Regions from separate parts of the Kushneria sp. AK178 genome, predicted to be linked through region 2. Evidence: predicted binding sites of a transcription regulator. Region 2 holds the regulator's gene; each other region holds the start of a gene.
The links. Region 2 encodes sigma-54, which starts transcription at its own class of promoters, with help from an activator protein. Its sites were predicted from a motif close to TGGCACNNNNNTTGCTNT; they were not measured.
Positions count from the first base shown of each region.

Region 1: a site for sigma-54 is predicted at 2,405-2,422, ahead of M1D97_RS01385 (ammonium transporter). Genes of this name have one in related genera too.
Region 3: a site for sigma-54 is predicted at 2,858-2,875, ahead of M1D97_RS06125 (nitrate reductase). Genes of this name have one in related genera too.

Region 1 covers NZ_CP096381.1:303,626-308,611, reverse strand. The annotation lists gene M1D97_RS01395 (metallophosphoesterase) at 1-1,118, opposite strand, end outside; gene M1D97_RS01390 (accessory factor UbiK family protein) at 1,593-2,129, opposite strand; gene M1D97_RS01385 (ammonium transporter) at 2,589-3,836, shown strand; gene glnK (P-II family nitrogen regulator) at 4,040-4,378, shown strand; gene M1D97_RS01375 (FMN-dependent NADH-azoreductase) at 4,450-4,986, opposite strand, start outside.
Region 2 covers NZ_CP096381.1:2,176,735-2,181,720, reverse strand. The annotation lists gene mgtE (magnesium transporter) at 1-582, opposite strand, end outside; gene M1D97_RS09925 (HPr family phosphocarrier protein) at 671-940, opposite strand; gene rapZ (RNase adapter RapZ) at 927-1,823, opposite strand; gene M1D97_RS09915 (PTS sugar transporter subunit IIA) at 1,835-2,308, opposite strand; gene hpf (ribosome hibernation-promoting factor, HPF/YfiA family) at 2,312-2,623, opposite strand; gene M1D97_RS09905 (RNA polymerase factor sigma-54) at 2,788-4,200, opposite strand; gene lptB (LPS export ABC transporter ATP-binding protein) at 4,320-4,986, opposite strand, start outside.
Region 3 covers NZ_CP096381.1:1,363,383-1,368,368, reverse strand. The annotation lists gene M1D97_RS06125 (nitrate reductase) at 1-2,709, opposite strand, end outside; gene M1D97_RS06120 (NAD(P)/FAD-dependent oxidoreductase) at 3,180-4,442, shown strand; gene nirB (nitrite reductase large subunit NirB) at 4,445-4,986, shown strand, end outside.

The sequences.
Region 1 (4,986 bases), 1.6 Mb from region 2:
CACATCTCCCCGCGCAGCGTAATGCGAGTAATCTCGGAAGGCTTGCCCAGGCGCAGGGCAAAGCCCATCCACAGCGCCGTGCCGTTGCTGACGTAAAGCGTCATGCCGTCCACGTCATAGCGCCCCGACACGAAGCCTTCGTTGGCGCGCGCCACGATCCGATCCATGCCGACAATCATGCCGCCGTGCGTATGCCCGGAGAGCTGCAGGGCCACGCCTTCGCGCGCCGCTTCCCGGGCGTTTTTGGGCTGGTGATCGAGCAAAATGATCGGCACGTCCCCGGGCACGCCCTCGACGGCGGCCGCCACATCCGGGCCCGGCAGGCCGCGGCTGGTACCGGCCGGGTCATTGACGCCGGCCACGGCCAGCCGCGCGCCGTCGCGCTCGATGAGAGCATGGGCGTTGGAGAGCCGGGTCATGCCCAGCGAGACGTAGTGCTGCATCCACTGCTCGTAGCCGAAATAGTATTCGTGGTTGCCGGGACTGACGAAGACCCCGTCGCGGGCCTGCAGCCCGGCCAGCGGCGCCACATCAACGCGGCGGTTGTCCAGGGTGCCGTCCATCAGATCCCCGCTGATCAGGATGGCGTCGGCGTCCAGCGTATTGGTGCGCTCGACTACCGCCCGGGCCCAGGACTCGGGGAACAGTCCGCTGATGTGCAGATCGGTGAGCTGCACGATCCGGTAGCCCTCGAAGGCCGGCGCCAGCCCGGGGATCGTCACTTCGATATCCTTGACCGGCGGCACGCGGGTGGCCTGCTGCACGCCCAGGATGCCCAGCCCCAGTGCCACGGCCGCCAACACGTAGCGCACCGTATCCGGTGCGGCCAGGCGCTGCTGTTTGACCAGCATGGTGATGAGCATGACCAGGTCCAGCAGCAGCTGAAAGACCGCCAGCAAAATCAGCGCCCCGAACAGGACGTTCAGCACCATCGACAGGGGCCGGGGCACCTCGGGCGAGAAGATCGAGCCGGTGACCCAGCGGCTGATCAGATGCTGTTCGGCCACGGCCAGCAGTACCAGCGCCAGCGCCAGCTTGATCCAGAGGGGCGCCGTCAGCGGCGCCAGACAGCGAAGAACGACAATACACCAGGGCAGAGCAGTCATCAGGTGGAGCATGGGTCACGACTCTTGTAATCGGCTACGGCCCCGAAAGGATAGCGGACGAACGAACCGCGCATCATCCAGAAGTCGCATACTACTGTCCTGACGCGATAAGGCTGGGCCAGGCCAGCGCCGCCGACGCCCGGCAGCACTGCGGTGATCGCCGCCGGCCGGGTTACGCGCGGGCAGCCACAATGCGTCGATAAAAGGCAATACAGACCACAGCCACTATCCCCGGCTCCCCGGCACCAGTACCGACAGGCGGGCCGTTTCGCAGGAGTATCGCCGTCATCACTGGCGCGCACCGTGACGGTGCCCGGAAAACTTTTCAGGCCTTGAGACATGTCGTAAGGAGGGGGTCACTTCATTGGCAGGGCCTGCGCCGAGCCCCGACGGTCATGTGAGGCCGTGACCAATGCATCGCGCCATCGCATGACACAACAGCACCGCCCGGGGGCGGTGCTGGCAAACCGGGCTTATCGAGCGTTATCAGTCCGCCGTGCCCTGACCGCTCTGGTCGTCGGCACCGGAGGCGCGCTTGCCGCTGCCGCGGGTGGTCTTGCCGGTCGATTTTGACGCCGCAGCGCCGGCGGTCGTCTTGCCGGCGGCGCTTGTCGGCGCATCATCGCTGTCGGCGGCCTTGTCGGTCGAATCGACTGCGGCAGCCGGCGCGTCGTGTTCACCGGCCAGACGCTCGGCTTCGGCGGCCGTATTGGCACCGCCGGGGGCAGCCGCGGCACTCATCTCGGAGGGCGTGGCGCCGGCAGTGGACTGACCATCACGCTCGTCGAGCGCGGCTTCCAGTCGGGCCACCTGCTTTTCAAGATCCTCCACGCGCGAGCGGGTGCGCTGCAGCACCTCCATCATGACATCGAAATCCTCGCGCGAGACCAGTTCCATGCGATCGAAGGCGCTGCGCATGGCGCTTTGTACCGTGCGCTGGATCTCTTCAGGCCCGCGGGAGACGTCCTGCAGCCGCTCGCCCACCTGCTGCGCCATGCGTCCAAAAATATCGTGCTTTGCCATGTCTGCCCTTCCTTTGATTGTCTGCGTTCCCGAAATGAGAGGGTCGGCCACACCGCACCCCGCTAGGCATGCCGACAGTACCTGCCTACAGGATACGCAACATGACGGCGAAACGCCCAAAAACCGCATCGCACCAAAAGTGGGCGCTTCGGGGTGGCGGCCATGCCATTTTAGTGCGCTCCGGGTGCCCTTATGCGCAATGATGGTGCTTACACAACGTTACCGACACCTTGCACTCTTCGTAACCCGCTGTTTTAAAAGCCATGACGAGAGACTGGCACACTGCCTGCCATGCCATGGGAGGCGTCGGTCAGCCTGATCAGGACCAGGGCGCAGCGCGCATCACGGCGGCCGTGCCCCCTGATGGGACGCCTTTCATGACATGTCCCGTGTCATCCGACTTCGTACCGGCGCGTGGTACTGACGCCGTCCAGACCCCGGCTGCAAGGATATAAACACATGAACGAACTTGTAGAAGTGCAGTACGCACTTGATACCTTTTACTTTCTGATCTGCGGTGCGCTGGTGCTGTGGATGGCCGCCGGCTTCTCGATGCTGGAAGCCGGCATGGTCCGGGCCAAGAACACCACCGAGATCCTGACCAAGAACATGGCGCTGTTTGCGATTGCCAGCACCATGTACATGCTCATCGGCTACCACATCGTCTATCTGGGCGATGGCGGCAGCATCCTGCCCGATTTCGGCTTTCTGATCGGTGCCGAAAACAGCGTGGACGGCGTGCTCTCGAGCGGGGGCGATACCTATTATGCCGCCCGCTCGGACTTCTTCTTTCAGGTGGTGTTCGTGGCCACCGCCATGTCGATCGTCTCCGGGGCCGTGGCCGAGCGCATGAAGCTCTGGTCCTTTCTGCTGTTTGCGGTGTTCATGACCGGTCTGATCTACCCGGTTCAGGCCTACTGGTCCTGGGGCGGCGGCTTTCTGGATGAAGCCGGTTTCAGCGATTACGCCGGTTCCGGCATCGTGCATCTGTGCGGTGCGGCCGCGGCACTGGCCGGCGTACTGGTACTGGGCCCCCGCAAGGGCAAATACGGCAAGAACGGCGCCATCAACGCCATTCCCGGCGCCAACATGCCGCTGGCCACGCTGGGCACCTTCATCCTGTGGCTGGGCTGGCTGGGCTTTAACGGCGGCTCGGAACTCAAGCTCTCCGACATCAGCAGCGCCAATGCCGTCGCCCAGGTCTTTGCCAATACCAATGCCGCGGCCAGCGGCGGCGTGATTGCCGCGCTGATCCTGGCCCGTCTGTGGTTTCGCAAGGCCGATCTCACCATGGGCCTCAACGGCGCGCTGGCCGGTCTTGTGGCCATCACCGCCGGCCCCTCGGCTCCGAGCATCCTGGCCGCCACCCTGGTCGGCGCCGTCGGCGGGCTGCTGGTGGTGTTCGCCATCGTGGCGCTCGACAAGCTGCGCATCGATGATCCGGTCGGCGCCATCTCGGTGCACGGCGTCGTCGGTATCTGGGGACTGCTGGCCGTGCCGCTGACCGATGATGCCGCCGGTTTTAGTGCGCAGCTGCTGGGCATGGCGGTGATCTTCATCTGGACCTTCGGGGCAAGCCTTGCCGTCTGGCTGGTCATCCGGCTGGTCATGGGGCTGCGCGTCAGCGAGGAGGAAGAGTATGAAGGCGTGGATGTCGCTGAATGCGGCCTGGAGGCCTATCCTGAATTCACCGGCGGCAAGCGCTAGGCGCTGTACGGCTCGGGCACCCCTGCGGGTGCCCCTGCCATGGGCTGGCGCATGAAGGCCGCCGCCACCATGGTCACATGGCAGCAGGATCTGGTCTCCGGGTGCAATCATGCTTTTTCAAACCGGCAACCGGCACTGTATGCTTGAGCGACAGGGGCGCCGGCCCTGCCCAAATCAAAGACGATCAGGTGAGGACACGAAAGATGAAACTGGTATCTGCCATCATCAAACCCTTCAAGCTTGACGACGTGCGTGAGTCCCTCTCGGAGGTCGGCGTACAGGGGATTACCGTCACGGAAGTCAAGGGCTTCGGTCGTCAGAAGGGCCATACCGAGCTCTATCGCGGCGCGGAGTACGTGGTCGACTTCCTGCCCAAGGTCAAGATCGAGGTGGCCGTGGACGATGCCATGGTCGATCAGATCATCGACGCCATCACCTCGGTGGCCAACACCGGCAAGATCGGTGATGGCAAGATCTTCGTGGCGCCGCTGGAGCAGGTCATCCGTATCCGTACCGGCGAGACCGGTCAGGACGCCGTCTGATCGTCGCCCGGGGTACGGCCATGAAAAAACCCGCCGATCGGCGGGTTTTTTTCATGATCATGTGACGCGGCTTACAGCGACAGGGCGTCGATGTCCGCACGCGCCGAACTGCGCGCCGTGCTGACCGCCTCCTCGCCCATGCCCAGCCCCTCGGCGTAGATGAACTCGATGTCGGTCATGCCGAGAAAGCCCAGGAAAGTGCGCAGATAGGGCGTGACCAGGTCCTGTTCGGTATCGCGGTGCAGCCCGCCCCGCGTGGTCAAAACGATGACGCGCTTGCCGGTGATAAAGCCTTCGGGGCCCTGCTCGGTGTAGCGAAAGGTGACCCCGGCCCGTGCCACGAAGTCACACCAGGTCTTGAGCTGGGTCGGGATATTGAAGTTATACATCGGCGCCGTGATGACGATGGTGTCATGATTCTTCAACTCCTCGACCAGCGTATCCGACAGCGCCAGCGCGTCCTCCTGAGCCGGTGTCGGCTCGGCCACGCTGCCACGCAGGGCGGCCATCAGCTCGGCGTCCAGCACCTCGACGGGCGTGGCGGCCAGGTCACGCACGGTGGCGCTGCCGGCGCCGTGACGGCTTTCGAAACGATCCATCAGATAGTC
Region 2 (4,986 bases):
CAGAATGCGGTTGATGGGCAGGGCACCGATCAGCTCATTGTGACGCGTCACCACCAGCAGGTTATCCGTGGATTCGGGCAGCCGCGTGTGCCGACGCAGATAGCGCAGGACCACGTCCAGGGTGACATCCGGGCGAATCGTGATGGTATTGGTGTCCATCAGACCGCCGGCCGTGTCCTCGGGATAGGACAGGACCATTTCGATGCGCGCCCGGCGGTCGGGCGTCATCATCGACAGGATGTCTTCCAGCGTGGTGTGGGGTAGACGCTGCAGCAGGTCGGCGGCGTCGTCGTTATCGAGCTGCTGGGTGGCCAGCAGCAGCTGTGAGGCATCCATCCGGGTCAAAAATTCGGTCTGGATGTCATCATTGAGGTATTGAAGGATCTCGCCCTTGGCGTGATGGTCGACCTGTTCCCAGAGAATGTCACGCTCGCGCGGCGGCGTGGACTCCAGCAGCCGGGCGATGTCGGCGGGGGGCAGGCCGCGACGGAGCAGGCGGCGTACCTGATCCATTTCCCGACGCGCCAGCGCGTGTTCAAGGCGCTCCAGACGAGGCTGGCCTCCTTGCTGCTCATTGCTCATTGCCGTGACGTCCCTGTCCCTGTGTCAGCCCGTTCGGGCGCCGTATGCCAGTTTAGAGCCGAATAATGTTCGTGAATGCCCGAAAGGGCTACTGATCTTCGTCAAAGCGCGCATCAAACAGCGCCACGATGGCGGCCAGCGCCTCTTCGGCATCCTCGCCTTCGACCTGAACCCGGACCACGCTGGTACAGGGCGCGGCCAGCATCAGAAGGGACATGATGTTGGCGGCATCGGCACATCTCTCGCCATGACAGACCGTGACACGCGACTCAAAGGGCTGACAGCACTGCACCAGCCGTGTGGCAGCCCGGGCGTGCAGTCCGCGACGATTGGTCAGTGTCAGGTCACGCTGAAGCATCACCCGCCTCGCTGACAGCGCGCTGGATGGTCAGCTCACGATGGCGAATGCGCACGGCCGGGAACTGGTCGGCAAAGTGCTCGCCAAGCTGCTCGGCCAGATAGACCGAGCGGTGCTGGCCGCCGGTACAGCCAATGGCCACGGTCAGATAGCTGCGATGACTGGCCAGGTAGGAGGGCAGCCAGCGTTCCAGCCACTGACAGATGTCGCCGAACATCGCCCTGACTTCATCGTGGGCCTCCAGAAAGGCGATCACGTCATCGTCCTGCCCGGTCTGGGTTCGATAGCGCGGATCCCAGTAGGGGTTGGGCAGACAGCGCACGTCAAACACCATGTCGGCATCCAGCGGCACGCCGCGCTTGAAACCGAAGGATTCAAAGGTCAGCGTCAGATCGTTGATGTCGTGACGCGCCACCTGCTCGGCCACACGGCGTCTTAGATCGTGCACCGACTGAGCGGAGGTATCGATGATCAGATCGGCCGTATGGCGCAGGGGAGAGAGAAACTGATGCTCCGCCTCGATCGCCTCGGCCAGTGTCATCTGGGTCTCCCGCGTGAGCGGATGACGTCGTCGGGTGGCGGCATAGCGCTCCAGCAGGACGCGGGAGTCTGCCGTCAGATAGACCACCCGGCAGTGAATGCCGCGTGTGGAGAGGGCTTCCAGAAGCTCCGGAAAGCGCTCGAGCGCGTCGGGCAGGTTGCGGGCATCGATGCTGACCGCGACCCGATTGCGGTGTGGACTGCCGGCCTGAAGTTCGTCGACCAGGGCAGAGAGAAGCATCGCCGGAAGATTGTCGATGGCGTAAAAGCCCTGATCTTCCAGCGCCTGCAGCGCAATGGATTTACCGGAACCGGAGCGTCCACTGACGATAACAAGTTCCATGGCCATGCGGCTTATACTCGCGTGGAAAGTTGGCTGATGGCCTGCATCAGGATGTCGTGAAGTTCCTGCGCATCCCGGGCATTACGCAGGGCGTGACGGGTCTCGGCGGCGTTCATGACTTCAGCAATCTGTGCCAGCAGAGACAGGTGCGTGTCCTCGGCGGTTTCAGGGACCAGCAGGACAAACAGCAGATCGACAGGCTCGCCATCGATGGCATCGAAATCCACGGCCTGCTGAAGACGCATGAATCCGGCCAGCGGCTGACGGCAGTGCGAGTTGCGTGCATGGGGAATGGCCACGCCATTCCCCACGCCGGTGCTCCCCAGACGTTCCCTGCTGATCAGACGGGTAAAGACTTCCTGACTGTCGAGACTGGGAATGTTTTGTGAGATGAACCCGCTGAAAAATTCCAGCACACGCTTTTTACTGCCGCCTTCCACATCAAACAGGACTCGGTCGAAAGGGAGTATCTGGTCAAGTGTCATGGGTTACAGGTATTTGCCGTTGCCCTGGGAGCGGGCCTGTGTTTTTTCCTTGTGCTTGAGCAGCTGACGATCAAGCTTCTCGGTCAAGGCGTCGATGGCAACATAAAGGTCTTCCTGCTCGGCCTGGGCGTGAAGCTCGGCACCGGCGGCGTGGAGCGTGGCCGCAGCCTGCTGGCGCTCCTTTTCGACAGACAGGGTCACCTGGACGTTGGTGATGTTGTCATAGTGGCGTTCCAGTTTGGCAAGCTTTTGATTGACGTGCTCGCGCAGTGCATCGGTCAGTTCGACGTGGTGCCCGGTAATATTTACCTGCATGGCATGCTCCCTGAATCGAAACGGATAACCGACAGCCTGGCCAGGCTGCCGGACCTGCAAGCCTCTCCGGCTACCATCAGATTGTAACGCTTTTCCCGTTGGCGCAAACCCTGAATCGTGGCGTTATTTGTTCCAGGACTGTCGGACATGTCATATCACGTGATTCAGGCCAGTCGCTTGCGCTCGCTGGAGGAGGGAATACCCATCGCCTCGCGATACTTGGCCACGGTGCGTCTGGCCACCATGATGCCGCTGTCGGCCAGCAGCTGTACCAGCCGGGCATCGGACAGCGGACGTCGCGGTGTTTCATCACCAATGAGCTTGCGTATCCGGGCGCGAATGGCCGTACTGGCGTGAGCATCACCCTCCTGGCCGACATGGCTCGAGAAGAAATACTTGAGCTCCATGACGCCGCGCGGGGTATGAATGTATTTGCGGGTTGTCACGCGCGAAATGGTGGATTCATGCATGTCCACGGCCCGGGCAATATCGGCCAGAACCATGGGCTTGAGGGCCTCATCCCCGTGTTCGATAAAGTCTGCCTGACGCGTCATGATCTCCTGGCCCACGCGCAGCAGGGTATCATTGCGGCTCGACAGGCTCTTGAGCAGCCAGCGCGCCTCCTGAAGATGCTGCTTGAGAAAGGTGTTGTCCTCGCTTTTGTCGGCGCGGCGCACCAGGGCGGCATAGTCGGGCTGGATACGAAGCCGCGGCAGGGCGTTTTGATTGAGCTCGACCTGCCAGCCGTGGCGGGGGTGATGTCGCAGGATCAGATCCGGGGTCACAAGATGCTGATCGACATCTTCAAAGGCCGCGCCGGGACGCGGATTGAGCGCGCGTATGGTGGCGATCACGTCATCGAGCGCCTGGTCGTCGAGGTTCAGGCGACGCTTGAGCAGGCGGCGATCATTCTGTCCCAGCGGCTCGAGAAACTGGCGGACCATGCGGCGGGTCTGGGCAAGCCAGGGCGTGTCAGCGGGTAACTGATCGAGCTGCAGCAGCAGACACTCGCGCAGATCACGGGCAAAGACGCCCGTGGGGTCACACTGCTGCAGTCGCGCCAGCATGTGCTCCATCTCGGTCTGGACGAGATCGTTCAGGCCCTGCTGACGCAGCCCGCCGGCCAGCTCCTCCAGGTCCGTGCCGAGATAGCCGCTGGGCGCCAGTGCGTCCAGCAGGGTATCGGTGATCAGCTGCTCGCGCGCGTCCATGTCCATCAGCGCGATCTGCTCGCGCACGTGCGAGGCCAGATCGGTGGCCACGGCGTTGTGCTCGATATTCCAGCCGTCTTCCGCGGCGCCCGGCGCGGGGCCGTTGGTATACACATCGTCCCAGCGGGCATCCAGCGGCAGCTCCTCGGGGATACTGTCGGCCCAGTCCTCCCGGTCTGCCGGCGTTTCCGGCGGTTCGATGCTCTGCTCTTCCTCGACATCCAGCAGCGGGTTGCTCTCCAGCGCCATCTGAAGCTCCTGCTGCAGATCCAGCGTGGACAGCTGCAGCAGGTGGATGGCCTGCTGCAGCTGCGGCGTCATGGTGAGCTGGGTGCCAGTGCGTAGCTGTAAGGCGGGTTTCATCATGGTTATAACGCCCGGTCGCCAACGTTTGATGCCACGCTATCCAGTCCGCGGCGACCTTGCAAGTGCTGAAGGCGTTACATGTTGCAAATACCGTGCCATCGGTCGGTAAGCCGATGAGGTCAAAGGCGAAACTCGTGGCCCAGATAGACATCGCGGACGTGCTGGTTGTTCAGCACGGCGTTGGCATCGCCTTCGGCAATGATCAGGCCGCTGCCGACGATATAGGCGTTATCGCAGATGTCGAGCGTTTCACGCACGTTGTGATCGGTAATCAACACGCCGATGCCGCGGGTGCGGAGCTGGCGGATGATGCCCTTGATCTCGCCGACCGAGATGGGATCCACACCGGCAAAGGGTTCATCAAGCAGAATGAAGGCCGGCTCGATGGCGAGTGCCCGGGCGATCTCGACACGCCGGCGCTCGCCGCCGGAAAGGCTCATGCCCATGTTGTCGCGGATATGGGTGATGCTGAACTCCTCGAGCAGCTGATCGAGACGGTCGCGGCGCTGTTGGCGATCAAGGTCCTTGCGCGTCTCGAGAATGGCCATGATGTTGTCGGCCACCGAGAGCTTGCGAAAGATGGAGGCTTCCTGCGGCAGATAGCTGATGCCGGCATGGGCGCGCTTGTGCATCGGGCTGCGGCTCAGGTCCAGGTCGTCGATGGCGACACGGCCGGCATCGGCCTGGATCAGTCCCACGATCATGTAAAACGAGGTGGTCTTGCCCGCCCCGTTGGGGCCCAGCAGTCCCACGATCTCGCCCTGTCGAATCGACAGGCTGATGTCC
Region 3 (4,986 bases), 810 kb from region 2:
GACCGGCTCATCGCGGCGCTCGGTCTGCGCCGCGATGAGTTTTTTGAGTTCCGGAATACAGGAGCCGCACTGGGTGCCGCAGGCCAGTTTCTCTCCCAGTGCCTCGACGCTGTTGCAGCCGCCGGCGATGGCGCGATGGATGGTTTTTTCGCCCACCTGGTGGCAGCTGCACACCGTCGCGCCGCTGTCCTCGCCGCTGGCTGCCCGGCCGACCAGCAACCGACGCCGCTGCGCGCTTTCAAGCGTCTCAAGGGCAAAGCAGTCATCCAGCCAGCCGATATCGCCGAGCATCGCATTGAGCGTGCCCACCGGGGCCACCGCCAGCCACCAGACAAGCCGGCCGCCCTGAATACAGGCCGCACGAAAGTGGCCGCGACCGTCATCCTCGCTCCAGAGCGTGGGGGCCCGGCCGAGGACGTTGTCACACCAGGTGTGCCAGTCAAGCGACGTCTCGCCGGCCATCTGCCAGCGCTGACAGTGCGCCTGCGGGATACGCGCCCACCAGTCACTCTCCGTCAGCGGCGCCGGTACGTCATGACCCAGCAGCAGACAGGCTTCCCACTGCGCGGCCATCGGTGACAATGCCACCCGCCCCTGCTTGGATTCGGGCTGACCGGACACCGGATCTCCCACGGCGGCGATCAGCGCAGACGCCCGGGCCTGATGGGCAAATCGGTCGTTCCAGTGGATCGGGATAAACAGCGCGTCCCGCGGCTGGGCGGTGGTCACGCGCACGCGACCGAAATACTCCCCCAGCGCATTGTGCAGCCGGGCAATATGGCCCGCCGTGACGCCGGCGTCACGCGCTGTCTCCGGGTGCACCTCGATAAAGGGCTCGCTGCGGTGGTGCATGAGCCGCGGTGCCCGGGCGGTGCGGGTCATGGTGTGCCACTGATCGCGAATGCGCCCGGTATTGAGCAGCAGCGGCGCGTCACGGTCCGGCTGCTGAATGGCGGGCCGGGAGGAGACCGCGATCAGTCTTGCCCGACCATTGGACGTCATGAAGCGCGCGTTCTCGAAAAGCCGCGCCGTGCCCTGCGGTGCGGCTGCGTTGACCGGCCACTGGATCGGCGCGAGCGCGTCATATTGCGCGCGATCCATGCCCGCCAGCCCGGAGATGTCGAACAGGCGATAGCCGCCCTCCGGGGTGGCCTGCGGGTCATTTTCAAAGCCCGACAGCCGGGCGTGCTCGTCAAAGATCTCGTGCACGCCCTGGTAATCAAAGGCCTCGCCAAAGCCCATGTAACGGGCCACTTCACGGATGATCCACCAGTCGTGGCGCGCCTCGCCCGGGGGCGGCAATATCCCGCGCTGGCGCGAAATTCGCCGCTCGGAGTTGGTCACGGTGCCGTCCTTCTCGGCCCAGCCGCTGGCCGGCAGCACGATATCGGCGTACGCCATGGTGTCGTTGTGCGCCATGCACTCGGAGACAATCACCAGCGGGCACTGTTGAATGGCGGCGCGCACCCGGTTGGCATCCGGCAGGCTGACCAGCGGATTGGTGGCCATGATCCACAGCGCCTGAACCTCGCCGCGCTCGATCGCTTCAACAAGTTCAAGCGCCTTGTAACCGGGCGAGTCGGGTAACGTTGGTACCTGATGGGGCGTAGTCCAGAAGCGTGTCACCCGATTCAGCGCGCCGGGGGTGTGATAATCCATGTGCGCTGCCAGCTGGTTGGCCAGCCCGCCGACCTCGCGCCCGCCCATGGCGTTGGGCTGGCCGGTAATCGAAAAGGGGCCCGCCCCCGGCAGGCCGATACTGCCGCCGGCCAGATGGCAGTTGATGATGGCATTGACCCGATCGGTGCCGCTGCTCGACTGGTTGATGCCCTGGGAGTAGAGCGTCACCACGTGCAGCTGAGTGGCAAACCAGTAGTAGAAGGTCTCCAGTCGCTCGGCATCAACGCCGCATCGTTCGGCGGCGGTGTCGATGTCCGGCACCTCCTGCTGCGCCGCCGCCAGTGCGTCATCAAACCCTTCGGTATGGTGCTCGATGAAGCCACGATCCAGCCTGCCCTTGCCCGCCATATAGCTCAGCAGGCCATTGAAGAGCGCAATATCGCTGCCGGCACGCACCGGCAGATAGAGATCGGCCAGCTCGCAGGTATCGGTCACCCGCGGGTCGATGACCACGATCCGCATCAACGGATTGCGGCTTTTGGCCGCGCGCAGGCGCTGATAGAGCACCGGGTGATTCCAGGCCAGATTGCTGCCGGTCAGTACCACCAGCTCCGCCGTTTCCAGATCCTCATAGCAGCAGGGCACGGCGTCCGCGCCAAAGGCCCGCTTGTAGCCCGCCACCGCCGAGGCCATGCACAGTCGCGAGTTGGTATCCACGTGCGGCGTGCCCACAAAGCCCTTGAAGAACTTGTTGGCAATGTAATAGTCCTCGGTCAGCAGCTGACCGGAGAGATAGCCGGCAATGGCACCCCCGCCGTGATGCGCGCGGATGGCATTCAGCCGCGAGGCGACCTCAGAGAGCGCCCTGTCCCAGCTAACATCACGCCCCTCGATCCGGGGGTGCATCAAACGCCCCTCGTGACCCAGCGTTTGCGCCAGCGCCGAGCCCTTGACGCAGAGCCGCCCCTCATTGGCCGGGTGCGTTTTGTCGCCTGTCACGCCCGCAAGCGTGTCGCAGCGCCCGGTGTCATGTTGAGCCACCACACCGCAGCCGACCCCGCAGTAGGGGCAGGTAGTGGTCGTTTCCATAAGGTTCTCCTCCACGGCAGGCAACGCCCTTCAGCCGGGCATTTCTGTCAACCCTTTCATGCCACGCCTGTCATCGACATTGGTCTACCTCAATGCGGAAAAATCTGACATCCATCAAAAAAGGCGCGACCCGTATTGATAGCCTGAACGAGCAATATCCGGGCCAGAACAGGGTTTTTACCGTGACAGGAAGGCGCTGCCGCACCGGGTTCGGGCGTTGTATGGGCTCGATGCACCAAAGGATGCCCGCCTTCGTACCGGCTGCACCCTCCTGGTGACATCAAACGCCCGCGCTGCACCACTCGCCAGCAAGTACGCTCGTAAAACGATTGAAATCAAAGCCTTCTCCGCTTTCTGGCACGGCTTTCGCTTGGTCATGCGCACAATCGTCGGTGCGCTGCGCCCCTCAAGGACCGCCTGCTGCATCGACCAACAGGCAACCGCATGTCGATCACGCCGGGAGAGCCCCCATGGCAACGCTTTGTGACACCCAACCCAACGCTACCCCGCAGCGCGTGCTCATTATCGGCAACGGCATGGCCACCCAGCGTCTGCTGGAAGCGCTGGTGACCCGGCCCGAGCGGCCGCCGGAGATTCACGTCTTCGGCGATGAAGGCACCCCGGCCTACAACCGCATCCTGCTCTCGCCCCTGCTGGCCGGCGAGGTCAACGAGGCGGCAATCAGCCTGCGCAACCGGGACTGGTTCGAGGCCCACAACATCAGGCTGCACTGCGGCCGGCGCATCACTGCCATCGATCGGGCGGCGCGACAGATCATCGACGACCGCGGTGAGCATCACGGCTACGACCGCCTGATCATCGCCACCGGCTCGCGCGCGCGCCTTTTCGATCTGCCCGGCGCCGGGCTGGCCGGTATCCACGGCTTTCGCACCACCGAGGATGTGGCCTCGCTGATGGCGGCCGAAGAGCGCACGCATCGCGCCGTGGTAATCGGCGGCGGGCTGCTGGGACTCGAGGCGGCCGAAGGGCTGCGCAAGCGCGGTCTGGAGGTCACCGTGGTGCATCGCGCCGCGCATCTGATGAACCGCCAGCTGGATGATCGCGCCGCCGACCTGCTGCTTGAAGAGCTCCAGAGCCGTGGTCTGACACTGCGTCTCGAGCGCCACCCCGTCGCTTATGACAGCGCTGATGGCACCCATGTCGCCGGCGTGACGCTGGATGACGGCGACTATCTCGAGGCCGGACTGGTGGTGGTCGCCGCCGGCATCGTGCCCAACGCCGAGCCCGGGTTCGAGGCGGGCCTGGCCGGGGATCGGGCGATCCGCGTGGACGACACCCTGACCACCAGCGACGCATCCATCATGGCGCTGGGCGAATGCTGTGAGTTCGAGCGCACCACCTTTGGCCTGGTCGACCCCATCTGGGCGCAGGTCGAGGTGCTGGCCGACCGGCTCTGCGGCGGTGATCGGCGCTACGCCCTGACACCCAGCGCGACCCGGCTCAAGGTCAGCGGCGTCGAGCTTTACGCCTTCGGCGCACTGGAAAACGCCCCCGACGACGAGGTGCTGCGCTATCTCGATGCCGCCCACGGCGACTACCGCCGCCTGATTCTGCGCAATAACCGACTTGTCGGCGCCGTGCTCTACGGCGATACCCGGGATGGCCCCTGGTATTTTCGCCAGAGCCTGGATCAAAACGATCTCTCGCCCTGTCGCGACACCCTGCTCTTTGGCGCCACGGATGCCATCCAACAGCTTGAGGAGGCTGCCTGATCATGCAGAACCTGACGATTCACCCAGAGACGATTCAGGAAGAGAAAAAACAGCTCGTCATCATCGGCAACGGCATGGTGGGCCACCACTGCGTCGAACAGCTGATCGAACGCGGCGCGACACAGCGCTATCAGATTCACGTCTTCGGCGACGAGCGCCACCGCGCCTATGACCGCGTGCACCTGTCGGAGTATTTCTCCGGCAAGGACGCCGATGCCCTCGCCCTGGGCGAAGCCGATCTGCACGACACGCACGGCATCTCGCTGCATCTGGGCGTGCGCATCTCGAGCATCGATCGCAACCGGGGGGAGATCATTACCCCCGAGGGACGCCTGGCCTACGACAGCCTGATTATCGCCACCGGCTCGTATCCCTTTGTGCCGCCGATCCCGGGGCCGGAGGTCAGCGAACACCCGCAGGCCAGACTGGTCTATCGCACGCTGGACGATCTCGACGCCATTCGCGACCACGCCGCCCATGCCCGCCGCGGCGTGGTGATCGGCGGTGGCCTTTTGGGGCTTGAAGCGGCCAACGCGCTCAAATC